3 regions of the Luteibacter pinisoli genome follow, and region 2 is predicted to be linked to each of the others. Evidence: predicted binding sites of a transcription regulator. Region 2 holds the regulator's gene; each other region holds the start of a gene.
What was found. Region 2 encodes FliA, which starts transcription of late flagellar genes. Its sites were predicted from a motif close to TAAAGTTTNNCNNNCNNNGGCCGATAA; they were not measured.
Positions count from the first base shown of each region.

Region 1 (10,028 bases), 2.0 Mb from region 2:
GCCGGCGCGCAGGCCAGCTCTTCGATGTCGCGGGTGCAGTCAGCGGTGATTTCCTGCAGCTCGACCAGGCGCGAACGGGTCTGGTGGAGCAGCTGGCTGAGGATGTCTTCGAACTGCAGCGAGCGGATGGTGGTGGACACGTCGTTGCCGAGGCCACGGTTGATCGTGGCGGCTTCGTCGGCAGCCGCGCTGGTACGCGCATTGCTCTCGGTGATCGTCGACATCATCGTGTCGATGTCGCCCTTCGCCTGCAGGGCCACGTTCATGTCCTGCGAGGCCATGCGGCCGACCAGCTCGCGCAGCTGCTCCATTGCGGTGCGCGAACGCTCCACGTGGGTGCCGATCTTCTCGTTGAACTGGTTGCTGTGCTGGGCGAGGTTGCGGATCTCACCGGCCACCACGGCGAAGCCACGGCCGGATTCACCAGCGCGGGCGGCTTCGATGGCGGCGTTGAGCGCCAGCAGGTTGGTTTCTTCGGCGATGGTGTTCACGTTCTTGAGCAGCGCGAACACGGCGTCCATTTCCTTCGCCATGCCGTCGATGCGGTAGACGATGCGCAGGCTTTCGCGCGACAGCTGCACGATCAGGCCGACGAAGTGCTCCAGCAGGCCGGCGGTGCGAGCGGCGAAGTCCTGTACCGAGATGCCCTTGCCGCCGCCTTCGATAATTTCGCTGAGCAGCTTCTGCTGCTTGCCGGTCTTCTGCGACAGGCCGTTGAAGCCGCCGCCGAGCTCGGCCACGGCGTCGCGGACGAGGTCGAGGGCCTGGTGCAGCTCACGGCTGGCGTGGCCCAGTTCGTCGACGATGGCGCTGCGCACGTCTTCCATGGCTTCGCGCACGGACTGTGCGTCGGCCGGCAGGGTGTCATTCACCACCAGCTCCACCAGCGGCTCCTCGAAGCGCGGGCGCAGGGCGATCGCGATCCAGGTGGCGGTGAGCAGCGCAACCACCAGCGGCGCGACCCACGCGGCGTGGAACACCAGCACGAGGAGCAGCGCCACCGCGCTGACCGCGATACCGGTGATGCGTTCGTTCTTCGGAATGACCATGGTGATGTCTCTTCGTCCTTCAGGTGCCAACGCGTGCGACGGTGGCGGGGATGGGGGTATGGGCAAGCGCGAGCAGGCGCAGGGCGATCTGGTCCAGCGGCAGCATCTCGGCCGCCGCGCCAGCCTTCCAGGCGGCGCCAGGCATGCCCCAGACCACGGAGCTGGCTTCGTCCTGCACGAGGGTATGGGCGCCGATCTCTTTCAGCTCGGCGAGGCCGCGCGCACCGTCGTCGCCCATGCCGGTGAGCAGGCAGCCCACGGTGGCGGCGCCGACACTGGCAGCCATGGAACGGAACAGCACGTCCACGGCGGGCTTGTGCCGGTTCACCGGAGGGCCGTCGTGCAGGCGGCAGACGTGGCGCGCACCGTCCCACATCACCAGCAGGTGCTGGCTGCCGGGGGCAATGTAGACGTGGCCGGCCTGGATCGGCTGGCCGTCGCGCGCTTCGCAGACCTTCATGGCCGACACACCGTCCATGCGGGCGGCGAACGGACCACTGAAGGCGGCGGGAATATGCTGGGTGATGACGATCGGCGGTGCGGTCGGCGGCATCGCCTCGAGCACCACGCGGATGGCTTCGGTACCGCCCGTGGAGGCACCGATGGCGATGATGCGCTGGCCACCACGGCTGCCCGGGGTCTGCGCGCGCGGCAGCACGGCATCGGCGGAAAGGCGCGGGGCCACGTCCAGCTTCGACAGCGACAGGTCGAGCTTTTCAATCTTGGTGACGGTGGCGCGCTCGCGCGGGTTCGCGCCGGCGGCCAGGCGCACTTTCGCGCAGATTTCCGGCGCGTGCTCCATGAAGGTGTTGGCGAGGTCGGCGGCCGGCTTGGTGAAAAAGTCCACCGCGCCCAGTTCCAGCGCGCGCAGGGTCACGTCCGCGCCGCGCTCGGTCAGCGTGGAGACCATCACCACCGGCATCGGCCGCAGGCGCATCAGGTTCTCGAGGAACGTGAGGCCGTCCATGCGCGGCATTTCCACGTCCAGCGTCAGCACGTCCGGGTTCAGCGCCTTGATCTTCTCGCGCGCGATCAGCGGATCCGGCGCGGTGCCCACCACCTCGATGCCCGGATCGGACTCGAGCATGGCGGTCAGCACCTTACGGACCAGGGCCGAGTCGTCGACGATGAGAACGCGTACTTTCTGCATGGGCACTGGGAACTCGGGTGGCAAGGTGTCCCGCAGCGGCGAGGCGGCGGGACAGGAACGGGCGGGGGAACCCTTCGACGCTAAGCGTCAGAAAAGCTCGACATCTCCCTTTATCGGATCGTTTTCCAATCGCTTGAGGTATCGCTTCTCACGATCGGCGAGCTGGGTGTCGTGGACAGCGCGCAGCTGGCGCACCCGGACCTTGCCGCTGACCGGGAAAAACTGCACGTGGCGCGGGTAGATATCGCCGACATCGGCCGCGCAGAGCTTCAGTTTTTCGGTGGCGATATAGCGCTGCACGAAGGCGATATTGCGCTGGCCGATATCGGTCATGGTGGCCAGCACGCGCCCACCACCGAAGATTTTCACTTCGAGGTCGTCGCGACGGCCGCCGGCCTTGAGGATGGCGTTGATCAGCTGTTCCATCGCGTCGTTGCCGTAGCGCGCGGCGCGGCCCACGGTGGAACCCCAGCTATCGCGGTCGTTGTTGGCCGGCTCCGGCAGCATGAAGTGGTTCATGCCGCCAATGCGGCGGCGCGTATCGCGCACGCACGCGGAGACGCACGAACCCAGCACCGTGGAGATCATTTCTTCCTGCGTGCTGACGTAGTACTCGCCCGGCAGGATCTTCACCGTGACCACGTCCAGGGCAGGATCCCAGAACCGGCGGACGTGCTCAAACCCCGGCAGGACACTCTTTGGATCGAAGCCGGCGAAAGTGCGCGGCTGCGCGACGAACGTGTCGCTCATGTACGTTTCCGGTAGACCGTGCGACCGATCAGATCAAAGTCGTCGGATAGTCCGTACATGGATTCCGAGTGACCGAGGAACAGGTAACCCCGGCTTTCCAGCATGCCGGCGTATCTAGCGAACAGGCGCTGTTTCGTCGGTTTGTCGAAATAGATAACGACGTTGCGGCAGAAAATGGCGTCGAACTTGCCCTGCATGGGCCATTCATGGAGCAGGTTGAGCGGCTGGATGGTCACCAGCTCGCGCAGGCGCGGGTGCACCTGGGCGTAGCCGTCGTAAGCACCTTCGCCGCGCATGAACCAGCGGCGACGGCGCGCGTCATCCACGCCACCCAGGCGATCCACCGGGTAGACACCCTTGCGGGCGGCTTCCAGGGCCTGCGGCGACAGGTCGGTGGCGAGGATCTTCGCGTCCACCGTGGAACCGGTGCGCTCGATGGCCTCGGCCAGCACCATGGCGAGCGCATAGGGCTCCTCACCCGTGGAGCAGCCGGCGGACCAGATGCGCAGGCGGCCGCCGTTCTTTTTCTTGTCCTCGAGCCAGCGCGGGAGCAGGTCCGCCACGAGCATGTCGTAGTGGTGCATCTCGCGGAAGAACGAGGTGACATTGGTGCTGATGCAGCTGGCCAGTTCGCCCAGCTCGGCGTCCGGATCGCGGCGCAGCAGGTCGCAGTACGCCGCGAAACCCGGCAGGTTCAGCGCGCGCAGGCGGCGCAACAGGCGCCCCTGCACGAGCTGGCGCTTGTGGTCGCCCAGCGAGATACCGCATTGCTGCAGCACGAACTCACGCAGGAAGGCGAATTCCGCCTCCCCGAGGCTCGGACCGCCTACGCCCGCCTGTACGGCGGCATCGCCGTTAGTGACGAGCGCATTCATCGATCAGAATTCCTTCCATGCACCGGCGTCAGCCGCCGGCTCGGAGGGACGCTGCGCACGGGCGATCGGCTGGCTGCGCACGGCGGCAAACACGGTTTCCATCTCTTCCTTGGTCGGGTCCTTGCGCGCGGCCTTGGCCGCGGTGCCGCCCTGGCCGTTGACCTTGAAGAACGACACCTGGCGGCTGAGCTCCGTGGCCTGCTCGTGCATGGCACGGGCGGCAGCGGCGGACTCTTCCACGAGCGCGGCGTTCTGCTGGGTCATTTCGTCCATCTGCAGCACGGCATGGTTGACCTGGTCGATCCCGGCCGACTGCTCGGAGCTGGCAGCGGCGATTTCGGCCACGATATCGGTGACCTTCTTCACGCTATCCACGATTTCGGCCAGCGCCTTGCCGGACTGGTCGACCAGCTGCGAACCGGCCTGCACCTTGTTTGCGCTGTCGTTGATGAGCGCCTTGATTTCCTTGGCCGCATTGGCCGAGCGGCCGGAGAGGTTGCGCACCTCGGTGGCCACCACGGCGAAGCCGCGGCCCTGCTCACCCGCACGCGCCGCTTCCACCGCGGCATTGAGCGCCAGCAGGTTGGTCTGGAAGGCGATTTCGTCGATGAGGCTGACGATGTCGGAGATCTTCTTCGACGAGCTGCTGATTTCGCGCATGGCGATGACGGTCTGGGCGACGACTTCACCGCCCTTCTCCGCCTGCTCGCGTGCACCACGGGCCAGCTGGTTGGCGTGGCTGGCGTTCTCGGCGTTCTGCTTCACGGTGGAGGTCATTTCCTCCATCGACGAAGCGGTTTCTTCCAGGCTCGAGGCCTGTTCCTGCGTGCGCTGCGAGAGGTCGTCGTTACCGCGCGAGATCTGCTGCGCGGCCGTGCTGACCGAACCCGAGCCGTGGCGCACTTCGGAGACGATGGCGGCGAGGCGCTCGTCCATGGTCTTGAACGCGGACTGGAGCTGGCCCAGTTCGTCGCTGCGGGTCACCTTGATGTCGTGGCCCAGCTTGCCTTCGGCAATCTCGTGGGCGACGGCCACCGTCTTCGTGAGCGTGGCGATGATCGAACGCACCACCAGCACGCCGATGAGCAGGCAGATGAACAGGCCGACGGAAAGCGAACCGATCGACAGTGCGCGGATCGTCTTGTACTGCGCGGTTTCCTTCGCGTAGATGCCCTCGGCTTCGATGCGCTTGGCTTCGATCAGCTTGTTGAGCTTGTCCTGGCGATCCATCAGCAGCGGGCGAACCTGCAGCTCGAGCACGTCGGAGGCGCCGTTGTCGCCCTGCTTCAGGGCGTCGACCATGTCGGCCTTGGCCGAGTTGTAGTCGTCGTTCGTCGCCTGCCACTTGTCGTAGAGCTTCTTGATGTCGTCGGACATCGGCAGCTTGACGAAGTCGGCCTTCAACTTGGTCATTTCTTCCTGGTACTTGTCGAACTCGGCGAGCTTTTGGTTCACCTGGTCTTTCTGGTCAACCTTGGCGGCCGCTTCGCCGAGCACGACGAAGGCCATGAGGGCGCGGGTGTTCACGCGGCTCAGCATTTCCGACGGGGCGAGCTCTTCCTCATAGATCTGGCGCATGCCTTCGTTCTGGAAGTACATGGCACCCAGGCCGACGGCGGCACCACCGAGCAGCATGGCCGTGAGCAGGCCGAGCACGCCGTACAGGCGCCCGCGAACAGTCAGGGCGGGGATCTTCAGCTTCAACTTCTTCATTACGATTCCAGTTCGAGAGCTTAGGCAACGGCTTTGGTGTCGGCAGAAGCCAGCGCGGCTTCCAGCATCTGGGCGTCCTGCGGCTGCAGCAGGCGGTCCACGTCGAGCAGGAGCACCATGCGCTCGCCGGCAGACGTCAGGCCCTTCAGGTATTCGGTATCGACGGTGGTGCCCATGTCGGGCACCGGGCGGATGCCCGAGGCGACGACTTCGACCACGTCGGAGACGGCGTCCACGACCACGCCGAACTGGCGGCCGGCCACCATGACGATGACGCACACGGTGGTGGCGGTGTATTCCTCGCGGGCCAGGCCGAAGCGCAGGCGCAGGTCCAGCACGGGGACGATGGCGCCGCGCAGGTTGAGCACGCCGAGCACGTAGCTGGGTGCCTGGGGAATACGGGTGACCGGTGTCCAGCCACGGATTTCACGGACGGCGAGGATATCGACGCCGTATTCCTCGTTGCCGAGATTCACGGTGAGGTACTGCGCGGCTTCGTCGGCCACGGTGGCGGTGCTGGCTGGCTGGTTCATTCTGTTCCCACTGCGGATGGGGCGGCGTTCGGGACCCCTCAAAGGGGTATCGGCCAGCCCGCCCCATTCTTGAGGGGGAATTTGAGACAAAACCCAGCGGGTCAGGCGGCTTTGCGGCGGCCCTGGAGGCGGACGAGGCCCGCGATATCGGCGATCAGGGCGACGGAGCCGTCGGCCAGGATCGTGGCACCGGAAATGCCCGCCACGCGGCGGTAATTGGCTTCGAGGGACTTCACCACGGCCTGCTGCTGGCCAATGAGTTCATCGACGAACAGGCCAATGCGGGTGCCCTCGCCTTCCACCACGATGACGATGCCGGCGTCGACCGCGCGGCGCTCGCCTTCACAGCCGAACACGTCGTACAGGCGAACGATGGGCAGCCATTCGTCGCGGAAGCGGAACAGCTCGCCGCCGCCGACCACGCTGCGCACCGCGTCGGCCTTCACCTGCACCGACTCCACGATGGAGACCAGCGGCACGATGTAGGTCTCCTCGCCCACCGCGGCGGTGAGGCCGTCGATGATGGCCAGGGTGAGCGGCAGGGTGATGGTGAAGCGGGTGCCCTCGCCGGCGCGGCTGCTGATCGCCACCGTGCCACCAAGGTCCATGACGTTGCGACGGACCACGTCCATGCCCACGCCACGGCCCGAAAGGTCGGTGGTGGCGGCGGCGGTGGAGAAGCCCGCTTCGAAAATGAGGTCGGCCACCTGGTCGTCGGTCATGCCGTCGCCCGAGGTGATGATGTTGCGCTGGACGGCCTTGGCCACGATGGCGTCGCGGTTGAGGCCCGCGCCGTCGTCGCTGACTTTCACGACGATGGAGCCGCCACGATGGAAGGCCTCCATGCGCAGCGTGCCGGTATCGCCCTTGCCGGCGGCCAGGCGCTTCGCCGGCACTTCCAGGCCATGGTCGATCGCGTTGCGCACGAGATGGACCAGCGGATCGCCGATCTTCTCCAGCACCGTCTTGTCCAGCTCGGTGCCTTCGCCACGCATGTCCAGCACCACTTTCTTGTCCAGCTTCTGGGCCAGGTCGCGGACCAGGCGCGGGAAGCGGTTGAACACCGTGCTGATCGGCAGCATGCGGATGCTCATCACGCTTTCCTGCAGCTCGCGCGTGTGGCGGCCCAGCTGGGCAAGGCCCTGGCGGAGCATTTCCAGCTGCGATTCCTGCACGCCGTCGTGGAACTGGCTGAGCATGGACTGGGTGATCACCAGCTCGCCAACGAGGTTGATCAGGGTGTCGATTTTCTCAATGCCAACGCGGACCGAGCTGGCCTCGCTGTTGGCGGCCGGGTCACGCACGGCGCGGGGCGCCGCGGCGGGGGCCGGCGAAGCGACCGCGACAGCCTCGATGGCCGGCGCCGCGATACGCGGGGTAATCGTGAGGTCGCAATCACCGTCCACCCAGTCGAACACGCCTTCCACCGCGGAGCGCTTCGCGCCGGCCGCCAGGTGAAGCGTGTAAGCGAGGTACGACGACGACGGATCCATGTCCGCCAGCGACGGCAGCTTGGAGGCGTCGGCGGCGACGGTCAGCGGGCCCATGCCTTCGAGCTCGCGGAACATGCGCGCCGGGTCGTTACCGGTTTTCAGCAGGTAATCGAACGGACGGAACGCGATGTCCCAGCCTTCGATGGTTTCAGTCGGCGCAGCGGCCTTGGCCGCGGCGGCCGCCGGGGCGGCAGAACCACCCGAGACCATGGCCGACAGTTCGGCGAGCAGGCCCTGGCTTTCCGCCGTGGCGCCCGGCTGGCCGGCCATCTGCAGGGACAGCATGTCGCGGATGATGTCGCCCGAGCGCAGCAGCAGCTCCACCACGGCCTTTTCCATCGGACGGCGGCCGCTGCGGACCTCGTCCATCAGGTTTTCAGCGACGTGGGTGAACGCGGCGACGTCGGCAAAACCGAACGTGGCCGCGCCGCCCTTGATCGAATGGGCGGCGCGGAACACGACGTTGATCAGTTCCGGATCCTCCGCACCCTCGTCCAGCGCAAGCAGCGCCTGCTCCATGGCGTCGAGACCGTCGAGGCTCTCTTCGTGGAACGCCTTGTGGAATTGCGCCAGATCGACTTTGGACATGGAGGTGCCTTCGAATTACCGGAACGTCTGGATCAGTGGATTAACCGAGCACGCGGGCGACAGTCGCCAGCAGCTGGTCGGGGTCGAACGGCTTCACCAGCCAGCCGGTGGCGCCGGCGGCCTTGCCTTCCATCTTCTTGTTCGTGTCCGACTCGGTGGTCAGCATGAGGATGGGCACGCCGGCATAGCCGGACATGGTGCGCATCTCGCGGACCATGGAGATGCCGTCCATCACCGGCATGTTGACGTCGGCCAGCACCAGGTCGAACTTGTGCACACCGGCCTGGTCGAGCGCCGCGCGGCCGTTATCGGCCTCTTCGACATCGTGGCCCGCGCCACGCAGGGTGAAGGCCACCATGCTGCGCATGGAGGCCGAGTCGTCTACCGCAAGAATCTTAGCCATCGGTCACTACCTTCAGTTCACGCCGGCGTGGGCCGGCAGTTCAATCAATGCATGAAGCCCCAGCACCGCGACACCGCGGCGGAGGGTATCGCTGGCGCCCGTCCAGGCCACCGGCACGCTGGCGGCGCGGGCGTCACGGCTGAATGCCGCCAGCACCTGCAGGGCGGCCGCGTCCACCTGGGCCACCGCGCTGCCGTCAAGCTGCACGGCCGCACCGGCGTTGAGCGCCGCCAGCAGGGTATCGCGCAGGGCCGGCGCGGCGGTGAGGCGCAGGTCCGCTTCCAGCGCGAGAGGCGCCTGGGTCGCGTTTTGAGTCGATTTCTTTGCCATGGTCCTGCCGTGCCCGGGGGTCGTTCGGATGGCTTATCGGCCCTTGGGGGCAAACCTTTAGCGAGACCGAGGGGCATGCGACCTAGAACACATGCCGCCCGTCCGTCTGGGAGGACACCAGTTCGCAAAGTGGCCGCTCCGCCCGGTGCTTCCTGCCAACGTAGCGGCCAACCGATCGGCCATCGATCTGCGACGGCATCGCGTACAGCGTGGTGATGGAGAAAAATCCGACGCTGACATACTGAAGAACCATCAATGCGCCGTGGCCGACCGACAGGGCCAGCTTGGTCTTCGACGTCTTTTCGGCCTCGTAGATCGTGCCCGTCTGCTGAAGCTTGAGCCACGCGAGCTCTGCAACGGATAGAGGCTCCTTCCTGATCTGCCTTGCTACCCTCGCTACCCACCGGCCGTGGCGAGCCATGATGTGGACTTCGCCCCAGCCGGCGTTTCTTCCATGGTCGTGAAATCCGCGCGCGAGTCGGATGGGCATGTGCTCAGCCGGATAGTCGCCAGACAGATTTTTCGTATCCAGGAAACCGAGATCGGCACACCCGTTCACTTCCCATCTGTCGTTTAAATGCGGACTTGGCGCCGTGGCCAAGCCACCGGGCGCGAGAATTTGAGTCATCCCTGAGGTTCCGTTGACAATCCATGGGGTAAGCACTAATTTTTATATCAAACCCACCGACGATTTACCCACCCGAGAGGCTGTAGGGCGTGGTAGCTACTAGGGGTCTGGAGCCTGAGGCCGAAAGGTCCATCCAGTTCGAGCGAGGATCCGGATTTCCGGGTCGGTCAGCCATCTCCGTATGGCGACCGCGGGCGGCGCTCAAACTCTGAGGGGAGCCTATGGCTCCCCTCTCCTTTTGTGCTTCCCGCGTTTTCGTCGGCGCTCGCTCAGGGTGCCTTTGGCGGCAGGATCAGCATGGCGTCGCCGTAGCTGAAGAAGCGGTAGCGCTGGAGCACGGCGTAGCGGTAGGCATCCAGGATCACCTCTTTACCGGCGAGTGCCGAGACCAGCATCAGCAGGGTGGACTGCGGCAGGTGGAAGTTGGTGACCAGCGCATCGACGCTGGTGATCTTGTAGCCCGGGAAGATGAAGATCTGGGTTTCGCCGGCGAACGGGCGCAGCACGCCCTCAACG
Region 1 is NZ_CP041046.1:1,430,495-1,440,522, reverse strand. It holds gene FIV34_RS06580 (methyl-accepting chemotaxis protein) at 1-1,049, opposite strand, end outside; gene FIV34_RS06575 (protein-glutamate methylesterase/protein-glutamine glutaminase) at 1,069-2,199, opposite strand; gene cheD (chemoreceptor glutamine deamidase CheD) at 2,287-2,949, opposite strand; gene FIV34_RS06565 (CheR family methyltransferase) at 2,946-3,824, opposite strand; gene FIV34_RS06560 (methyl-accepting chemotaxis protein) at 3,828-5,537, opposite strand; gene FIV34_RS06555 (chemotaxis protein CheW) at 5,558-6,070, opposite strand; gene FIV34_RS06550 (chemotaxis protein CheA) at 6,172-8,151, opposite strand; gene FIV34_RS06545 (response regulator) at 8,192-8,554, opposite strand; gene FIV34_RS06540 (STAS domain-containing protein) at 8,567-8,884, opposite strand; gene FIV34_RS06535 (hypothetical protein) at 8,967-9,512, opposite strand; gene queA (tRNA preQ1(34) S-adenosylmethionine ribosyltransferase-isomerase QueA) at 9,782-10,028, opposite strand, start outside.
Region 1: the regulator FliA is predicted to act here: its motif matches at 6,117-6,143, upstream of FIV34_RS06555 (chemotaxis protein CheW).

Region 2 (10,028 bases):
GCCCACGACGCCGCCAGCCTGCGCACGGTGCTGCTGCAGCTGCGTGGCAAGCACACCGTACTGATCGACACCGCTGGCCTGGCCGGCAACGACCCGAAGCTGCAGCAGCAGTTCGAGACGCTGCGTGCGATGGCCGACGTCCGCGTGTGCCTGGTGCTCGCCGCCAACGCCCAGGCCCAGGCCATCGACAACGCGGTGCGCGCCTATGCGCCGCTGAAGCCGCAGAGCGCCATTCTTACCAAGCTCGACGAAACCCCGCTCCTGGGTGGCGCGCTGTCGGCGGTGATCCGCCACGGCATGCCGCTCGACTACACCACGGATGGCCAGCGCGTTCCCGAAGACATCGCCACTGCTGACGCACGCAAGCTGGTCTGCCTCGCCGCCCAGATGCTCAAGCAGCGCAACGACGAACCGGATGACGCCATACTTGCCGACCGCTTCGGCTTCGCGTCTTCACCGGCCCTGGCCTGATCGCAGATTCTGACGAACGTGACCCCGGCAACCGCATCCGCAACCTCTTTCACGGCAGTGAACTCCTTCATGACCACACACGTCGACAATTCCCAGGCCGCCACGCTTAACTGGCTAGCCGACCGCCGCCCCACGCGGAGCATCGCGATCGCGGGCGGCAAGGGCGGCGTGGGCAAGACCACGGTGGCCGTGAACCTCGGCATGGCCCTGGCCATGGGCGGGCGTGACGTCCTCCTGCTGGACGCCGACCTCGGCATGGCCAATATCGACGTGCTGCTCGGTCTGCAGCCCACGCGCCATCTCGGTCACATGCTCGAAGGCGCCTGCGCCATCGAAGACCTGGTGCTGGAAGCGCCGCATGGCCTGAAGGTGATCCCGGCCACCTCCGGTACCCGCCGCATGGCCCAGCTGCCGAACATCGAGCATGCCGCCGTCATCCGCGCCTTCGACGAATACCCGCTGGCGCCGGAGTACCTGATTGTCGACACCGCCGCGGGCATCTCCGATAGCGTGTCGATGTTTGCCGCCGCCTCCGACGAGGTCGTGGTGGTGGTCTGCGACGAGCCGGCCTCGCTCACCGACGCCTACGCACTCATCAAGGTGCTGTCGCGCGAATTCGCGGTGAACCGCTTCCGCATCGTGGCCAACATGGTTCGCCACGCGCAGGAAGGCCGCCAGCTGTTCGAAAAGCTCTCCCGGGTGACCAATCGGTTCCTCGATGTGTCCCTGGATTTCATGGGCATGGTTCCGCACGACGAGTACCTGCGCCAGGCCATCCGCCGCCAGTCGGCGGTGGTCGAAGCCTGGCCCAGCAGCCGTTCGGCGGTGGGATTCAAGAATATGGCCAGGTCGGTCGATACATGGGGTGAACCCGAACCCCGTGGTCAGGGTCGGATCGGCTTTTTTGCCGGCCGCGAGCACGTGGGGGGAGGGCTGCCGTTGTGAGCGTCGCGAGCGAATACCTTGAAATCACTAAGGTTCCGGCCGATCAACTGGTAAAAACGCACGCGCCGCTGGTGCGCCGGATTGCCTATCACCTGATGGGCCGCCTGCCGCCCAGCGTCGATGCGAACGACCTCATGCAAGCCGGGATGATCGGCCTGCTTGAGGCGGCAAGGAACTATTCGCCGACTCGCGCGGCCAGCTTCGAAACCTATGCGGGCATCCGCATTCGTGGCGCCATGCTGGACGAACTGCGCAAGACGGACTGGACCCCGCGCTCCGTGCACCGAAAGTTGCGCGAAGTGGCGGAAGTCACCAGGCAGATCGAGAACGAAACCGGCGGCGACGCCAACGACGTGGAAGTGATGAAGCGTCTTGGCATCGATGCCATGGAGTACAACCAGATCCTGGCCGACGCGGCGAGTGCGCGGTTGCTGAGCCTGACGGCGCCGGAAGGCGACGAAGGTTTCGCGATCGACGTGGCCGACCCGGACGCCGCGGGCCCGGACGGCCTGTTCGAAAAAGACGGCCTGCGCCATGCGCTCGCCGACTCGATCGACGGGCTTCCCGAGCGCGAAAAGCTGGTGATGTCGCTGTACTACGATGAAGAACTCAACCTGAAGGAAATCGGTGCGGTGTTGGGAGTGAGCGAATCGCGCGTGTGCCAGATCCATGGCCAGGCCCTGATCCGACTCCGTGCACGCATGTCAGGTTGGAAAGACAAACACTAAGAACGACGCGGCAGTAAGGCGGAGAACGTTTTGGACAAGAACATGAAAATCCTCGTGGTGGACGATTTCTCCACCATGCGGCGCATCGTCCGTAACCTGCTGGTGGAGCTGGGTTTCACCAACACGCTCATCCAGGAAGCGGAAGACGGCAACGCGGCGCTGGCGCTGCTGCGCTCGCAGCCCATCGACCTGGTGGTCACCGACTGGAACATGCCGAACATGACCGGCATCGACCTGTTGCGTGCCATTCGTGCCGACGCCGCGCTGAAGAAGCTGCCGGTGCTGATGGTCACGGCCGAGAACAACCGCGACCAGATCATCGCAGCCGCGCAGAGCGGCGTGAATGGTTACGTCGTGAAGCCGTTCACGGCCGTCACGCTGAAGGAAAAGCTCGACAAGATCTTCGAACGACTCGCTGCGGCCGCGGGCTAAGGGACTGACCATGAACACGATGATTTCCGCTGGCCAGGACGTGGCCCCCGAACTGCGCGAGCTGCTCGACGCCGACGATAGCGTGGCTTTTGAAAAGGCGCTCGACAGCCTTATCCGCAGCCGCGAGCAGCACCTGTTCATGGCGCTGGGCCACCTGGCGCGCGACCTCCACGAATCCGCCCGCCGCCTTGCCGCCGATATCTCCAGCGAAGGCATCCCGGGCACGATGAGTGACGCGCGCAAGCACCTGCGTGACGTGCTCGAAATGAGTTCGCAGGCGGCCCACCGCACGCTGGATTTCAGCGACAAGTTGCGCCCGCAGGCGCAGGCCCTGGCGAAAGAGGCCGACGAGCTGCTCGTGCTCGACCAGGCCGACCCCGTCTTCAACGTCAACGCGACGGCCCTGGCCGTGCGCGTGGGCGATTTCGCGCAGAGCTGCGACATCGGCTTCGGCGAAATGGTCGAAGCGCAGTCCTGGCAGGATCTGTCCGGCCAGCGCGTCGCCCAGGTCGAAGCCTTCATGGCCAAGGTCGAGTCCTCGCTGATCGAGCTGGTGCGCCTCACCGGTTCGCTCGCGGGTGGCAACACGCCGGCCGCGGACAAGGTCAGCCAGGACGAAGTGGATCGCCTCCTCAGCGAATTCGGGTTCTGAGCCCGGCATGAGCGTGGAGCTGGACAACGAGCTGCTCAACGTCTTCCTGATCGAGGCGCGCGAACTGCTCGAGACCCTGGGCGAACAGCTCGTGGACCTCGAGGCCTCGCCGGAAGACAGCGAGCTCCTGAACGCGGTATTCCGTGCGTTCCATACCGTAAAGGGCGGTGCGGGCTTCCTTGGCCTGAACGCCATGGTGGAACTGTGCCACCGCGCGGAAGACCTGCTCAACGAGGCGCGTAACGGCGCCATCGTCCTCAACGCCGGCCTGATGGACGCGTTGCTGGAGTCGCTCGACCTGCTCAACGACATGATGCGCGCGGCCGACGCCGGTGTACCCGCCGAGCCCGCGCCGCGTTCACTGCTTGATCGCCTGGTGATCCCGGGTCGTGCCGCTTCTGCCGCGCCGGTGGCCCTGGCGGTGCCAATCAGCGCCCCACGCCAGCCGGCGCCCGCCGCGGCGCCGGCGAAGCCTTACGATCCGATCGAAGACGAATTCGAGGCCCTGCTCGACGCCGCGCGCGCCGACCGGGCGCCCGCGCCGGCATCCACCGGCACCATTTCCGACGACGAATTCGAATCGCTGCTGGATTCGCTTTACGGCACGGCCGCTCCCGGCGCGTCCATCGACGCCGATGTGCCCAGCGCATCGGTTGCCGATGCGCCCGCGGCGGCCGACAGCAACGCCATCAGCGATGACGAGTTCGAAGCCCTGCTGGACCAGCTCTACGGTACGGCTGCGCCGGGTGACGCCGAACTGCCGACGCAGGCCGCTCCCGTCGCCGTTGCTGTTGCCGAGCCAGTCGCGCCGGCCGTGGCACCGATTGCCGCGCCGGTGGCTGAAAAGCCCAAAGCGGCTAGCGCGCCGAGCGAAAAGCGCCAGCCGGCCGCTGCCGCCGATACCACCGTGCGCGTTGATACCCATCGCCTCGACAGCCTTGTCGACGCCGCGGGTGAGCTCGTGCTGGTGCGTAATCGCCTGACCAATCTCGCACCCCGCGGCACCAACGACCCGATGGAACGCGCCATCGGTGAGCTGGAGCGCGTGGCGGAAGACCTGCAGAACGCCGTGCTGCGCATGCGCATGCAGCCGGTGGGCAAGCTGTTCTCGCGGTTCCCGCGCATCGTGCGCGACCTGGCCCGCCAGCTCGGCAAAGAGATTGAGCTCGTCACCGAAGGCGAAGACACCGATATCGACCGCACCGTGGTGGAGGCCCTGGCCGATCCCCTGGTGCATCTGCTGCGCAACGCCGTGGACCACGGCATCGAAATGCCTGACGTCCGCGAAGACGCGGGCAAGTCGCGTTCCGGCACCGTGCGCCTCGCGGCCGGCCAGTACGGCGACCGCATCGTCATCACCGTCACCGATGACGGCAAGGGGATGGACCCGGAAGTCCTGCGCCGCAAGGCGGTCGAGAAGGGCCTGATGGATGAAGAGCAGGCCGCTCGCCTCGACGAGCGCGAATGCTACGAAATCGTCTTCCGCCCCGGGTTCTCCACCGCCAGCCAGGTCTCGGATATTTCCGGCCGCGGCGTCGGCATGGACGTGGTGAAGACAAAAATCGTTGAACTTGGCGGTACCCTGTCGATTGATTCGCGGGTGGGCCATGGCAGCACGGTGCGCCTCTCGGTGCCGCTGACGCTCGCGATCCTGCGCGTGCTGATGGTGCGCGTGGGCAACCGCCTGCTGAGCCTGCCGATGTCCAACGTCGCCGAAGTGTTCGAGCTCGCCGAAGGCCAGGTCCAGGAACTGGACGGCCGCGTGGTGGCCGCGCACCGCAACCGCGCGCTGCCGCTGGCCGACCTCGGCAACTGGGCGGGCGCGCAGGGCAGGGGTGGACACGTCGTCGTGGTGCAGATCGGCCACCAGACGCTGGGTTGCCTCGTCGACGAAGTGCTGGGCCGTGAAGATGTGATGGCCAAGCCGCTCGGTCCCTTCCTGAAGGGCGTGCCCGGCGTGGCCGGTGCTACGATCACCGGCGATGGACGTATCTCACTCGTACTTGACCTCGCGGGCCTGGCCGATGACAGCGGCCAGGTGCTGCCCAGCCTGAGGATGGCTGTCTGATATGGATATCGTGAGCGTTGTCGGCACGATCCTGGCCTTCCTGGTCATCATCGTGGGGACCATCCTCAAGGGCTCGAGCCTCGACGCCCTGTGGAATCCTGCCGCCTTCGTCATCGTCTTCCTCGGCACCTTCGCCGCGCTGCTGGTGCAGACCCCGGGCCCCGTGCTCAAGCGCGCCTGGGCCATGCTGCCGTGGGTGTACCGGCCACCCGATATCGAATCCGAGAATCTCGTCACCCGCATCGTCGGGTGGAGCGAGATCTCACGACGCACGGGCCTGCTGGGCCTGGAGCCCGCCATCGAGCGCGAACAGGACCCCTTCATCCGCAAGGGGCTTCAGCTTTTGGTGGATGGCACGGAGCCGGACGCCATGCGTTCCGTGCTCGAGGTGGAAGTGTTCACCCGCGAACACATCGACATCGAAGCGGCCAAGGTGTTCGAGAACGCCGGCGCGTATTCGCCGACCATGGGCATCATCGGCGCCGTCATGGGCCTGATGGCCGTGATGCAGAACCTCGCCGATCCCAGCAAGCTGGGCCATGGCATCGCCGCCGCTTTCGTCGCCACGATCTACGGTATCGGCCTGGCCAACCTGCTGGCGCTGCCGATGGCGGCGCGCCTGAAAGGCCTGGCCCGCGCGCGCTCGCAGATGCGCGAAATCCTCGTCGAAGGCCTCGTCTCGATTGCCCAGGGCGATAACCCGCGGCACATCGAGAGCAAGCTGCAGGGGTTCCTGCAGTGAAGCGCCGCCATCACGAGGAACACATCAACCACGAGCGTTGGGCCATCCCCTATGGTGACCTGATCACGTTGTTGCTGGCGCTCTTCGTGGTGATGTACGCCGTGTCCGCCGTGAACGAAACCAAGTTCCGGGTGATGGCGCAATCCATCAATGAAGCCTTCAACGGCACCGGCAAGGTGATCGAGCCCACCCGCGACAGCACGCCTGCGGTGCAGGTGCCGCTGCCGAACCAGTCGCGTGCGCCGGCGGCCAGCCCGATCGCGAAGATCGACGTGCCGATTCCGCCGCGCAACCTGCCGCTGCCGGGCCACGAAGGCGCGGCCGCCGAGCGCCAGCCCGGCGAGAAGCGCCAGACGGCGCCGGCCGACAATGCCTCCGTGGGCAAGGTCGAGCAGCCCAGCCTCAGCCAGATTTCCGACGAAGTGCAGCGCGCGATGAAGCCGCTGATCGACAAGAGCCTCGTGAGCGTGCGGCAGACGCCGGACTGGCTTGAAATCGAAGTGCGCACCGACATCCTGTTCCCGGTGGGCGTGGCGAAGCTGCAGCCGGCCGCGCAGGACGTGCTGCGCAAGCTAGCCGGCATCCTCGCGCCGTTCCCCAACACCATGCGTGTCGAGGGCTACACCGACAACACGCCGATCGCGACGTCCACGTTCCCGTCCAACTGGGAGCTGTCGGCAGCGCGTGCGGCCACCGTGGCCCGCCTGCTCACCGAGCAGGGCGTGGACCCGCACCACGTCGGCATCATGGGCTTCGGCGAATTTCGTCCCACGGTATCCAACGCGACCGACGAAGGGCGCAACCGTAACCGCCGCGTGCTCATCGTCGTGATGGGCGACAAGGTGGAGAACACCCACGTGATCAGCGATGCCGACCGGGTCTCCGCCGCGGCAGCCGCCAGCGCACCGACGACGGGGGCACGCTGATGCAGGTCTGGGCGATATCCAACCAGAAGGGCGGCGTGGGCAAGACCACCACGGCGATGTCGCTGGGCAGCATGCTGGCCGCCGATGGCAAGCGCACGCTCCTGGTCGACATGGATCCGCATGCCTCGCTTTCGGGCTACATCGGTGTCGAGGGCGGGGCGCATGGGAGCGTCTACGACCTGTTCGGCGTCTCCAGCCTGCCGTTGCCGGTAGGCACCCTCGTGCATGCCACGCAGTGGGATCGCCTCAGCGTGCTGCCAGCGTCCGCCGCGATGATCACGCTCGATCGTCACCTCGGTACGAAGCCGGGCATGGGCCTCGTGCTCAGCCAGGCCCTCGCCGAACTGGCGCCGGATTTCGACCACGTACTGCTGGATTGCCCGCCGACCCTTGGCGTCCTGATGGTGAACGCACTGGCGGCGAGCGATCGCCTGCTCGTGCCCACGCAGACCGAGGCACTGGCCCTGGCAGGCCTGGAGCGCATGCTGCGCAGCCTCTCCATGATCGAACGGTCGCGGGGCAAGCCCATGCCGCGGACCATCGTGCCGACGCTGTACGACGCGCGCACGCATGCATCGCGCGCGTGCCTGGCCCAGTTGCGCGAAAAATACGAGGGGATCGTCAGCGAGGCGGTCATCCCCACCGATACACAGATTCGGGAAGCCAGCGCGGCGGGCGTGCCGCTCGCCTCGTGGCCGGCGTCCCGTCGCGGCGGCCAGGCCTATCGCCAGCTGCTGGCGGAACTGCTGGCGATGTCCTCGTCGTCCGTGACGGACGCCGCCGCATGATCGGCAACATGAGCGACGCCGAGCAGATCGTCGCCGGCTACCTGGCCGAACTGCTGACGCCCGCGCCTGTCACCGCGGACGCCTCACCCGCGCAGGTGACCGTCGTCGCCATCGAATCCTGGCGGAACACGGCAGCGCAGCCTGCGCCTGAAACGCCGACGGTGCCGCCGCGTTACCTGCTGTGCGTCGCCGCCGGCGTCCGCGTCGCCGTGTCGATGGCGGATGTCACGCACATGCTGCCGATGCCGCCGTTGACGCCGCCACGTAACGCGAGCCCGATTTGCCTGGGCCGCTGGCGCCATCCGAGTGGCGAGGCCCGTGTCGCCGATCTCGCGGCGATCCTTTCGCCCGACATGGCGGGCGCGCCCGCGCCGACGCTGGTGCTGCTCGGCGACCGCCGCTGGGCGCTCGCGTGCGAAGTCACCGACGAACCCGTCGAGATCGACGCGGCCCACGTGCAGTGGCGTGATGGCGCGACCACGCGCCCGTGGCTGGCGGGCATGTCCAAAGAACCGCGCTGTGGTGTCATCGGCACCGCGGCATTGATTGCATGGCTGGAACAGGAACTTGGCCCGTGAGTGATAGCAAACGCGAAGGCCGCGACCTCTGGCTCGGCTTCTCCCTCAAAGGGCAGCGCTACGCGGTGTCCCTGGCCGCCGTGCGCGAAGTGATCCGCCCCGGCGACATCACGCCGGTGCCGGGTGCGCCGACCGACGTCCTGGGTATCGTCAACCTGCGCGGGCAGATCGTGCCGGTGCTGGACGGCCGCCGTCGCTTCGGCCTCGATGGCCAGGTGGCGGTGGAGGAACTCGACGCGCAGCGCGTCATCGTGTTCGACGATTCCGGCACCACCGTCGGCCTGCGCATCGACGTCATCGGTGACATGCTCCAGTTCGACCCCGCGGAAGTCAGCCCGCCGCCGCCCGGCCGCGCCGAGCGCCGCGACGATCCCGTCAGTGGCGTCATTGCCCGCGATGATGGGTTCATCGCCCTGGTCGATGTGCCGCGTCTCTGCCGGGCCTGATGGGCTAGATTTAGATAAACAGAAGCTGAATAAAACCGTCGCGAAAAACCATCTTCCGACAAATCAGCTGTAGGCTGCTGTCCAACAAAGAGTTTTCACTCGACCTCTTGCGACAGACAGGGCCATCATGTCCGCCATTACTGATGCGCTGAACCGCCGGGGCGCGCTGCCCGCGGCCGACCTGTATCGCCAGGTCGCGGAGGACGTTGGCACGGAGCGCAGCTTCCAGCGCGCCATCAAAGCCGAGCCCCGGGTAGTCGCCCTCGGGCAAACCAGCCGCCGAGCCTACGCGCTCTCGCGCCCCGAGATCGCTCCCGTCCCCATTTTGCTCCGGGATGAAAAGGGAGTAGACCACGAGGTCGCCCGGCTCGTGGCCCTCGTCGCGGGGCAATGGTGGGTCCAGCCATCCGCCGCCGCGCCGGCCTGGATGCGCCTTGGCGAACGCGAGGGTACCCCCGGCGTGTTCCAGGGCCTTCCCTGGTTCCTGGAAGCCTTCCGACCAGCCGGATTCCTCGGGCGCGCCTGGGTGCGCGAACACGCCCACGCCCACGGCTGGACCTTCGACGTCAATGCCTGGACGGAGGACCAGGTGATCACCGCAGCCCTCCAGCAACCGTGGGACTGGCGAGGCAACCTTGGCCTCGCGCGTCTGGTCGACGGCGACGGCGAGCCGTTGATCGCCGACGGCCGCAGGGCGATCTACGCAGAACGTGCCGCACAGGTGCTCGATGGCGTCATGGTGGGGGCTTCCGCCGATGGCGAGCAGCCGAAGTTCACGGCCGTGGTCAACGATGGCGTCGGCTATCCGCCGCGGGCTGTGTTGGTGAAGTTTTCTCCGCCACTCACGAACGACCCCGCTGCGCAGCGGTGGGGTGACATCATGATTACCGAAGGGATTGCAGCGCAGGTAATGATGGCCCATGGCGTCCACGCGGCGCCGACACAGGTCTGGAAGCATGACGACCGCATCTGGCTGGAGACCGACCGCTTTGATCGTATCGGCGACCATGGCCATAGAGGCATGGCGTCCTTGCGTTCGCTCGCGCAGACGTTTGGCTACATGGGGCCGCAAAACGGCTGGGTCGGCGCGGTCGAGCATCTTGAGCGCCGTGGTGCCGTCGACGAACAGCAGCTGGCCAGGGCGCGCCAGCTCGCCTCGATTGGCCATCTGCTCGCCAATACCGACATGCACATGGGTAACCTTTCGTTCCTTCTTTCGGACGATCGCGAACCGTTGCTTACGGTCGCGCCT
Region 2 is NZ_CP041046.1:3,429,687-3,439,714, reverse strand. It holds gene flhF (flagellar biosynthesis GTPase FlhF) at 1-471, shown strand, start outside; gene FIV34_RS15625 (MinD/ParA family protein) at 541-1,416, shown strand; gene FIV34_RS15620 (RNA polymerase sigma factor FliA) at 1,413-2,144, shown strand; gene cheY (chemotaxis response regulator CheY) at 2,175-2,576, shown strand; gene FIV34_RS15610 (protein phosphatase CheZ) at 2,587-3,228, shown strand; gene FIV34_RS15605 (chemotaxis protein CheA) at 3,236-5,296, shown strand; gene FIV34_RS15600 (flagellar motor protein) at 5,298-6,038, shown strand; gene motD (flagellar motor protein MotD) at 6,035-6,964, shown strand; gene FIV34_RS15590 (ParA family protein) at 6,964-7,752, shown strand; gene FIV34_RS15585 (hypothetical protein) at 7,749-8,330, shown strand; gene FIV34_RS15580 (chemotaxis protein CheW) at 8,327-8,776, shown strand; gene FIV34_RS15575 (HipA domain-containing protein) at 8,904-10,028, shown strand, end outside.

Region 3 (10,028 bases), 1.9 Mb from region 2:
CCTGGTCTTCCAGGCTCTTGGCCGCGGCTGCGGCTTCTTCCACCAGCGCCGAGTTCTGCTGGGTCGAATCATCCATGCGCGACACCGCATGGTTGATCCGGCCAATCTGCTCGGACTGGTCGGTGGAGGCGCGGCTGATGTCGCCCATGAGCGACGCCACATCGCGGATGCGGCCAATCACGGCCTGCATGTTGTGGCCTGCTTCCGTCACCAGGCCGTGGCCGGTATCCACCTGCGCCACCGATTCGCTGATCAGTGCGCCGATTTCCTTCGCGGCCGTGGCACTGCGCTGCGCCAGGTTGCGCACTTCCGCCGCCACCACGGCAAAGCCCCTGCCCTGCTCGCCCGCGCGCGCCGCTTCCACCGCCGCGTTCAAAGCCAGGATGTTGGTCTGGAAGGCGATGCCGTTGATGATGCCGATGACATCGGCCATCCGCTGCGCCGACGCCTGGATGCCATTCATGGAGGCCACGGCCTCTGCCATGGCGCCGGCTTCCTGTTGCACGGCGACGCTGGCGCCTTCGGCCAGGGCGCTCGCACGGGTGGCGTTGCCCGCGTTATCGCGCACGGTGCGCGTCAGCAAGTCCAGGCTGGCCGCGGTCATCTGCAACTCGGCGGCCTGGCGTTCGGTGCGCATCGACAGGTCGGTGTTACCGGCCGCGATCTCCGAGGTACTGCTGGTCATGCTCGCCGTGGCACGGCGCACCGAGCGGGCGATACCGCCCAGGCCATCGCCGATGCCGTCGATGGCGTTCATCAGCTGGCCGATCTCATCGGCGCGCGTGGAGGCAAGCCGCGTGGTGAGGTCGCCCTCGGCGAGACGGCTGGCCGCATCCACCGCCGACTTGAGCGGTCGGGTGATACGCACGCGGATAGCGACGAACAGCAGCAGGCACAGCACGCCGATGATCACCAGGCTGCTGATGATCGCCACGTTGCGCAGGTGGCGCACGGGCGCATACAGCTCATCGGTATCGACGGTGCCAGCCACCATCCAGTGCCAGGCGGGGTCGGTGGCATAGACGGCGAGGCGCTCGGTCTCGCGCCCGGCCACGGCGACGCGATAGCGCGCCTCGCCCTTGCCTGTCGAAAGCATCGACGCGTACACCGGCTGGCCATCCACGCCCACGGCCTTCAGCGCGGCGCTATCGGCCTTCGCGGCAGGGTCCGCCAGCGCCGGGTCGACGATGTACGAGCCGTAGCGCTTGCCGGCGCTGGCGTCGATCACGGAGTAATGCCCGCTCTGTCCAATACGGATGGAAGCGATCTGCGCGCGCAGCGCGTCCATCTCCTGGGTGATCTCCACGCCGACGAACCACACGCCGATGACGTTGCCGCCCGCGTCGCGGATCGGCTCATAGCGCGTGATGTATGGCTTGTCGAACAACACCGCCGGGCCGCCATAGCCCTTGCCGGCCAGCAGCTGGGGGAAGGCCGGGTGGGCGTGGTCGATGGACGTGCCCACGGCGCGGGAGCCGTCCTGCTTCTTCAGCGAGGTGGTGACGCGGATGAAATCCTGCCCGTCGCGCACGAACAGCGTGGCGACGACGTGGGCACGGGCGGAGAACTCGTCGACCACCGTGAAGTCGCCATTGACCGGCTTGCCTTCCAGGGTCATCACGGGGACGGTGCGGTCGCCCATCTTCACTCGCTTCATCGGGTCCATACCCAGCGCGGTCGCTGGGAAGTAGCTCTCAAAAACGGCAAGGAAACGGTCGGATTCGGCCAAAAGTGCGCCACTGAACGTATTCACCATCGCAATGATGGCGCCGTTTCCCCGGCTGAGGTCGTCGCGCGAGCGTGTCTCCAGCTCCCTTGAGACGAGAGTGGTAACCAGCACCGTCAGCAGGGCAATACCCAGGGAAACGATGGCCACGACCAGCAGCGTAAGGCGTGCGCCCACGCTCAGGCCGCGCCAGCGCGCGCGTTGAGGGGTGTCTTTCATGGTGAAACCTGAGGAGGAAAGCGGGTTGGACGGCGAATGACGCCAGTCATGCCAAGCCGTTTTCGGCAGGGTCCGGGGGAGCTTTAGCCGAGTTTTTTTGCGGCGCAGCGTGACACCTTGCAACTTCGGCGTCTTAATTCGCCCCACGGGGAGTTAGATCGATCCAAGTCAGGAAAGGTTGCGGGCGAAAAGCCCCTGAACCTGAATGACGGAAACCGGGGCGGGGAGGGTTTGGAAGCAGATGCTTCCCCCCAGGGGAAAACTTTGTAGAGCGACATAACCATAGCTGCCGGGCTGGGGAACGGGATCGGCTGCCTGAAATTTGGATCGATCCAAGCACAGGATGAGGAGGGGCACGTGCACGAATAGATCGGGCATCTGCAGCAGTGATGTACGGGGGACACCGCGCCGACTCCAAACATGGCGCACACCACTGAGGGAATTCAAAAGTGACTTATCTGCCACACATGCTTAAGCGCAAGCCGCTCTGCGCCGCGCTCGCCACCGCTACCCTGTCGATCGCCGGTTTCATCGGCGTACCCGCGACCGCGTTCGCGCAGACAGCAGCGCCTGCCGCCACCACCGCAGCCGCGCCTGCGCAAACCGATGACACGGTAGCCGCGAAGAAAACCAATAAAGACCAGAAGGCAGGTAAGGACCAGAACGCCACGAACCTGGATACGGTGGTCGTCACCACCTATGCCCAGTCGATCGAGCAGAACGTCCAGGACAAGCGCGAAGCCAACTCCATCGTCGAAGTGATCAACGCGCAGAACATCGCGCAGTTCCCGGCGAAGAACATCGCGGACGCGCTGGCCCACGTGCCGGGCGTCGTCATCAGCCGTGAATCCGGCGAAGGCAAGACCGTCAGCATCCGCGGCCTCGCTCCCGAACTGACCTACACCGAACTGAACGGCAACTACGTCGCCTCGGCCGATACCTCGGCCGGCCTGACGCGTTCGTTCAACTACACGCTGTTCCCGGCCAACATGTTCTCGGACATCAAGCTCTACAAGAGCCTTGAAGCCCGCCTGGACGAAGGCGGCATCGGCGGTAACGTCGACCTGCGCACGCGCCGCCCGCTGGAAATGGCTGCCAACGAAGGCTTTGTCTCGGGCACCGCCGCCAGCTCCGACACCAGCGCGAAGACCGAGCCACAGGGTTCGGCCCTGTGGTCGTGGAAGAACAAGGACGAGACCTTCGGCGTCCTCGTCGCCGGTTCGTACCAGAAGCGCCAGGCGACCACGTACGAAGCCGATGCCTCGAGCTGGCACTGGTGGTCGGATAACTGCAAGGACCACACCACCTGCACGCAGTCGCCGGTGGACATCCACGGCAACCCGTACGATGCCGCGGTCAACAACAACATCGATCTTTGGGGCAACGGCGTCGTCGACCAGGCCGGCAATGTCTCCAACGGTTTCTGGATGCCGCAGCAGTTCGCCACGAGCCGCAACGACCTGACCCTGAAGACCAAGGGTGCCCAGGCCACGATGCAGTTCAAGCCCAGCGACCACTTCCTGCTGACGGGTAACTACTTCCGCTTCGAGCGCCAGCAGACCCAGATCACCAATACGCTGGAAATCCCCGAGTGGGGCCTGCCGAACAACTCCAACTTCGCGGACCAGAACGGCCGCCTGCTGGCACCGAACGGCCTGACCTTCGACCCGTCGCACACCATCGTTACCGGCGCGAACTACAAGCTCCCGGCTGCGGGCGTGGGCTGTAACTCGGCCGTCAACCCGGTGACCGGCGCGGCCCGCCAGGCCGTCGACGTCTGCTCCACGGAAATTCCGTGGCTCAACGGCAACTACTCGGTCGAAAAGGCCACCTCGCAGACCCTCAACCTGGAAGGCGAATGGGACAACGGCGGTTCGCTCAGCGGTTCGTTCAACCTCGGCCGCACCTGGGCCAAGGGCGGCCCGTCGGTCGAACTGGGCATGGCTGCCAAGCCGCGTAACTTCGTGAACGGCCAGTGGGTGAACGGCAGCGATGGCGCGTCGTGGACCACCTCCGGTACCGACGTGGCCGGCAAGCCGGGCATCAGTGCCGAGCAGGGCGTGCTGCAGAACATGATCAACGGCGCGGGCCAGGTCGACCTGGGTTCCACCGGTTCGAACATGGTCAACACCTCGAACTCGCAGAACTTCGCGCAGGCCGACTTCACCTGGTCGCTGGATTCCACCTGGCTGCAGTCGATCCAGTTTGGCGGCAAGTACACCGACGCCAATGCCGAACAGCAGAGCAACGAAGTGCGCTGGTACTGCAAGGGCACCCAGCTGCAGTTCCAGACCTGCGATCCAAACGCGGGCCAGCTGCCGGCCGGCTTCCTTGAGCCGAACTACCTCAACGGCGTGAACCACGCGTACGGCGACGACATCTTCCCGGCGATCAACTTCCCGGCGTACTACAACTACCTGAACTCGACCTACGACCGCACGCTTTACAACAAGCCGCAGAACAAGTCGTCGATCGGTGAGAAGGTGGCTGCGGCCTACGTGCAGGCGAACTTCGACACCGGCACCATCCGCGGTAACGTCGGCCTGCGCTTCGTCACCACGAAGCAGGACCTCACAGTCGCCAACCAGGTCACCACGAACAACGCGGTGTACTACCACGATCCGCAGGGCAACATCCTGATCTGCCCGGCGTCGGGCGTGAACGCGGGCGGCGGTGCGTGCGCCCCGGGTGACTTCCAGTACCTGCCGCGCGAAGTGTCGGTCATCGAGAACTACACCAACTCGACGACGCAGAAGCGTTACAACAAGTTCCTGCCGAGCTTCAACATCGCGTGGACGATCTGGGATGACTTCATCCTCCGTGCCGCCGGCTCGCAGGCGCTGGCCCGTGCCAACTACACGGACCTCGCCCAGCTCGGCCAGCTGACCAACAACACGCAGGAGTACTACAACGACCGCAAGCAGTTCGGTGCTCCCCTGCCGGGCTGGTACGGTTCCGGTGCCAATGCCGACCTGAAGCCGTTCACGGCCACCCAGTTCGACCTGGCCGGCGAGTGGTACTACGGCCCGCATTCGGTCGTCGGCGTGGATCTGTTCCAGAAGAAGGTGAAGAACTTCGTCGTCCCGGTCACCGTCAACAACATCAACGTTGACGTCGGTGGCACGCAGACGAACTTCCTGCAGTACAGCACCAACGCGAACGGTCGTTCGGGTACGTCGAAGGGTGTGGAAATCTACAACCAGCACACCTGGGATTCGGGCTTCGGCTACATCCTGAACTACACGCTCAACAAGACCAACGAAACGGCGGTCTCCCTGGGCGATACGCAGGTGGGCAAGGCCGAGCTGATCGGCAGCGCGAAGTACGCGGCGAACGCCTCGCTGTTCTATGAAAAGAATGGCCTGCTGCTGCGTGCGAGCGACAACTGGACCGGCCGCACCATGACCGGCCTGGCGTCGGGCCTGCCGGTGTACGCGCAGCCGTACCACCAGATCGACCTGAACGGCGACTATGAATTCAACAAGCACTTCATGGTCACGGCGTCGATCATCAACTTCAACAAGGCCACGCCGCACACCTATCTCGGTGGCGACACCCGTGCACGACTGGTCCAGCTGCTGTACCCGGGCCGCCAGTACTACCTGGGTGTGACCTACAAGTTCGGTGGTGAATCGGACAAGTAAGAAAATCGACGGGGCCAGGCACATCGCCTGGCCCCGTCTTCGTTTCAACGGATGCATCCCCACTCCGTCGAAGGACAACATCATGAATTCTTCCAAGGCACGCGCCTCCCGCCGTGCTCTCGTCGTCGCTGTGTCGCTCGCCCTGCTGGGCACCGTCGGCGCCACCCCTCCGAAACGTTCGCCCGTTGACGAAGCCAACCCGCTCGTCGGCACCGCCTCGCTCGATCGCCAGGAGCTGATCGGCAACGCGCCGCCCCCGGGCGAGCCGCTCTACACCGGCATGACCACGCCCGGCGCCAGCCTGCCGGAAAGCGCGACCGAAGCCGCACCGGTGAACATCAATGCCGACCTCAGCTTTGCCACCGGCGTCCCCGTGGCCTATGACTACCGCCGTCCGGCGATGGTCGGCTTCAGTGGCGGCGGTTCCACGTATGGCGCACGCGGTGCGCCGCTGGTGATGCCGGTGGTCGGCGACTGGACCGTCCCGCCCGATTACGCCACCTCGTACTACGACAAGGCCACCGAGAAAGCCTCGCCCGGCTACTACGCGGTGGACCTGGCCACGTTCCATACCAAGGTGGAGCTCACTGCCACGCAGTGGACCAGCCTGATGCGCTTCACCTTCCCGGAAAGCCACCGCTCCAACGTGGTGCTGAACCTGCGCCGCGACGGTGGTGACGTGGAAGTGGTCGACGACCACACGATCCGTGGCGCGGCCACGACCGGCCGCCGCGACCGCGATACCGATGGCCCGTTCTTCGTCGCCGAGTTCTCGCGCCCCTTCACCAAGTTCGGCACCTTCCACGCCGAAGTGACCGAGAAGGGCGAAGGCCTGGGCCGCGAAGACGTCCAGACCGGCCGCAACAAGGTGTCGGGCAATTACGCCGGCGCTTATGTCACCTTCGATACCAAGGCCGGCGACCAGGTGGTGGTGCGCATCGCGCATGGCCACAGCGCGCAGGAGGCCGAGCAGCGACTCAAGGCGCAGGACAGCGACACCGATTTCGACCGTGTGCACGCGAAGGCCCGCGCCATCTGGGGCGAGCTGTTCGACCGCGTACAGGTGACCGGCGGCACGCCGAAGCAGCGCATGCTGTTCTACTCCACGCTGTACCACTCCTTTGCCAGCCCGCGCATGATCGCCCGCAAGGGTGAGCACTACACGAACTCGGCGGGCCAGGACCAGGTGGCCGATTACGACCACTACGGCCCCGTGCCGTACTGGGACACCGGCCGCAACCAGATCACGCTGCTGATGCTGCTCCAGCCCAAGGTGGTGCAGGACATCATGCGCTCCGAGCTGGACCGCGCCGTCGAGCGTGGCTACATGAACACCTCGTTCCATGGTGACCATGCGGTGTTCCTCTACGATGGCGCGCAGCAGCGCGGCATCCCCTTCGACTATGCCGCCGCGTACGACGCCCTGCGCAAGAACGCGACCGACCCGAAGGGCCCGCGCGGTTACCTTGCCGAGTACGACAAGAACGGCTGGATCTCAGACATCGTGCCGGAAGGCAACCCGAGCCCGCCGTACGCCGGCGGCAAGGCCGGCGTGGCCACCACGCTGGAATACGCCTGGGATGACCACGCCCTCGCCGACGTGGCCCGCCGCCTTGGCAAGACCGACGACGCCGCGATGTTCGAACGCCGTGCCGCGAACTACAAAAACGTCTTCGATCCGTCCGTGGGCTTCTTCCGTGGCCGCACGGAAGACGGCAAGTGGATTTCGCCGTTCGACCCGGCCGAGCCGTACTACAACTTCATGATGAAGGAAGGCTCGGGCTGGTCCACGCTGTGGTTGGTGCCGCATGACGTGCAGGGCCTGATGAACCTGCTCGGTGGCCGTGATGCGTTCAATGCCAAGCTCGATACGTTCTTCACCACGCCGTATGCGCCGAAGGGCATCTGCCGCGACTGCACCGGCGTGATCGGCCAGTACGTACAGGGCAACCAGCCGGACCAGCAGGCCGCGTACCTGTATGCATGGAGCGGCCAGCCCTGGAAGACCCAGGCGCTGACCCGTCGCATCCTCGCCGACATGTACGGCAGCGACTCCACGGGCTATGGCTACCCGGGCATGGACGACCAGGGCTCGACCTCGTCGTGGTACGCACTGAGCGCCATGGGCTTCTACCCGGTGGATCCGTCCACGCCGGATTACATCATCGGCAGCCCGATCTTCGACCACGTCCGCCTGCGCCTGGGCAACGGCAAGGTCTTCGAGATCGTCGCGAAGAACAACTCGGAAAAGAACCTCTACATCCAGTCCGCCACGCTCAACGGCAAGCCGTGGACCAAGCCGTGGTTCAGCCATAACGACATCGTCAATGGCGCCACGCTGGAACTCACGATGGGCCCGCAGCCCAGCAAGACCTGGGGCACCGCCCCGAGTGATGCGCCCCCTTCCATGTCCAAGGCTCCTTGATGATGAATTTCAGCATTCCCCTCCGCCGTGCGGGCCTCGCGCTCGCACTGGCCACCGCGTTCTCCCCCATGGCCATGGCCGCTGCCGACAAGGGCGACACCTGGAGCGGCAAGACCGCCGCGCTGTCCACCCCGTGGACGGCCAAGGTCTCGCCGAAGAACGCCCTGCCCGAGTATCCGCGCCCGCAGCTGGCCCGCCCGTCGCTGGAACATCCGACGTGGATGAGCCTCAACGGCCTCTGGGAGTTCGCGGCGGCCGATGCGCAGGCCACGCCGACCTTCGGCCAGACGCTCAAGGACAAGATCCTCGTGCCCTACCCTGCGGAATCCGTGCTCTCCGGCGTGCAGAAGCACTCGGACTTCATGGTCTACCGGCGCATGGTCGACGTGCCCGCGGCCTTCACCGCCAACGGCCAGCACGTGCAGCTGAACTTCGGCGCGGTGGCGCAGGACGCCACGGTCTACGTCAACGGCAAGGAAGTGGCACGCCACACCGGCGGCTACACCTCGTTCACCGCGGACATCACCGCGGCGCTGAAGGCGAAGGGCCCGCAGGAGATCGTTGTGGCCGTGCACGCACCGGTGGACGGTGAAGACGTGATGGTGGGCAAGCAGCGCCTGAAGCCGGAAGGCATCTTCTACACCGCCGCCTCGGGCATCTGGCAGTCCGTGTGGCTGGAGCCGGTGCCCGCGACAAGCCTGGCCCAGCTCACCTTCACGCCGGCCGCCAGCCTCGATGCCTTCACGGTCACCTCGAAGCTGCAGGGCGCGGGCGACAACGCCACACTGCACGTCACCGCCTATGCGGATGGCAAGCCGGTGGGCGAAGCCACGGGCCCGGCCGGCAAGCCGCTGCAGCTGGCCATCGCGCATCCGCACCTGTGGAGCCCGCAGGATCCGTTCCTGTACACCTTCAAGGCCACGCTGGCGCAGGGTGACAAGCACGACGACGTCACCAGCTACGCCGGCCTGCGCACCATCGGCATCAAGAAGGTGGGCGGCCTCAACCGCATCGTGCTCAACGGCAAGACCACCTTCCTGCTCGCCACGCTGGACCAGGGCTACTGGCCGGACGGCCTGCACACGGCACCGACCGATGCAGCGCTGAAGTTCGACATCCAGAAGACCAAGGACCTGGGCTTCAACACCATCCGCAAGCACATCAAGGTGGAACCGGCGCGCTGGTACTACTGGGCCGACCACATCGGCCTGATGGTGTGGCAGGACATGCCGTCGCTGCCCAACGGCCACAATGAAAAGCTCACCGACGCGGCGAAGGCCGGTTTCCGCAAGGACGTCACGGCCATCGTGGAACAGCTCAAGGGCGAAACCTCGATCATCGGCTGGATCCCGTTCAACGAGGGCTGGGGCCAGTGGAGCATCCCGGCGGCCGGTGAACTGGCCACCCAGATCAAGCAGCTCGATCCGTCGCGCCTGGTCAACGCGCGCAGCGGTGCGAACTGCTGCGACACCAAGGGCGATCCGCACGCGGGTGACCTGATCGATGTGCACGACTACCAGGGCCCGGGCCTGCCCGCGCCGGATGCCACCCGCGCCTCGATGGACGGCGAGCACGGCGGCCTCACCCTGGGCGTGGACGGCCATATCTGGCCGAACACGGCGATCAATCCGTATGGCTCGGTGAAGGACAACGCCGCGCTGAACGATGGCTACGTCGCCAACACCGCGGTGCTGCGCGACAAGGGTCCGGGCATCGGCGTGTCGGGCAGCGTCTATACGCAGATCACGGACGTCGAAGGCGAACACAACGGCCTGTACACCTACGACCGCAAGATCGAAAAGGTAGACGAAGCCCGCGTGCGCAAGATCAACGAAGAGACGATTCGCGCCGGTAGCACCCCCTGAGGAACGGCGGGTGGGAAGCGGTGATCGCTTCCCACCCTGCCCCGGCCTCAGCCGGTGTTCTGCAGGCCCTGCGAGACACCGTTGACGCACGCGACCAGCGCATTGAGCAGCGCATCGTCCTTGCCCCCCGTGGCACGCCAGCGCTTGAG
Region 3 is NZ_CP041046.1:708,177-718,204, reverse strand. It holds gene FIV34_RS03205 (methyl-accepting chemotaxis protein) at 1-1,945, opposite strand, end outside; gene FIV34_RS03200 (TonB-dependent receptor) at 2,395-5,589, shown strand; gene FIV34_RS03195 (GH92 family glycosyl hydrolase) at 5,672-8,014, shown strand; gene FIV34_RS03190 (glycoside hydrolase family 2 protein) at 8,014-9,879, shown strand; gene ppc (phosphoenolpyruvate carboxylase) at 9,927-10,028, opposite strand, start outside.
Region 3: the regulator FliA is predicted to act here: its motif matches at 2,005-2,031, upstream of FIV34_RS03205 (methyl-accepting chemotaxis protein).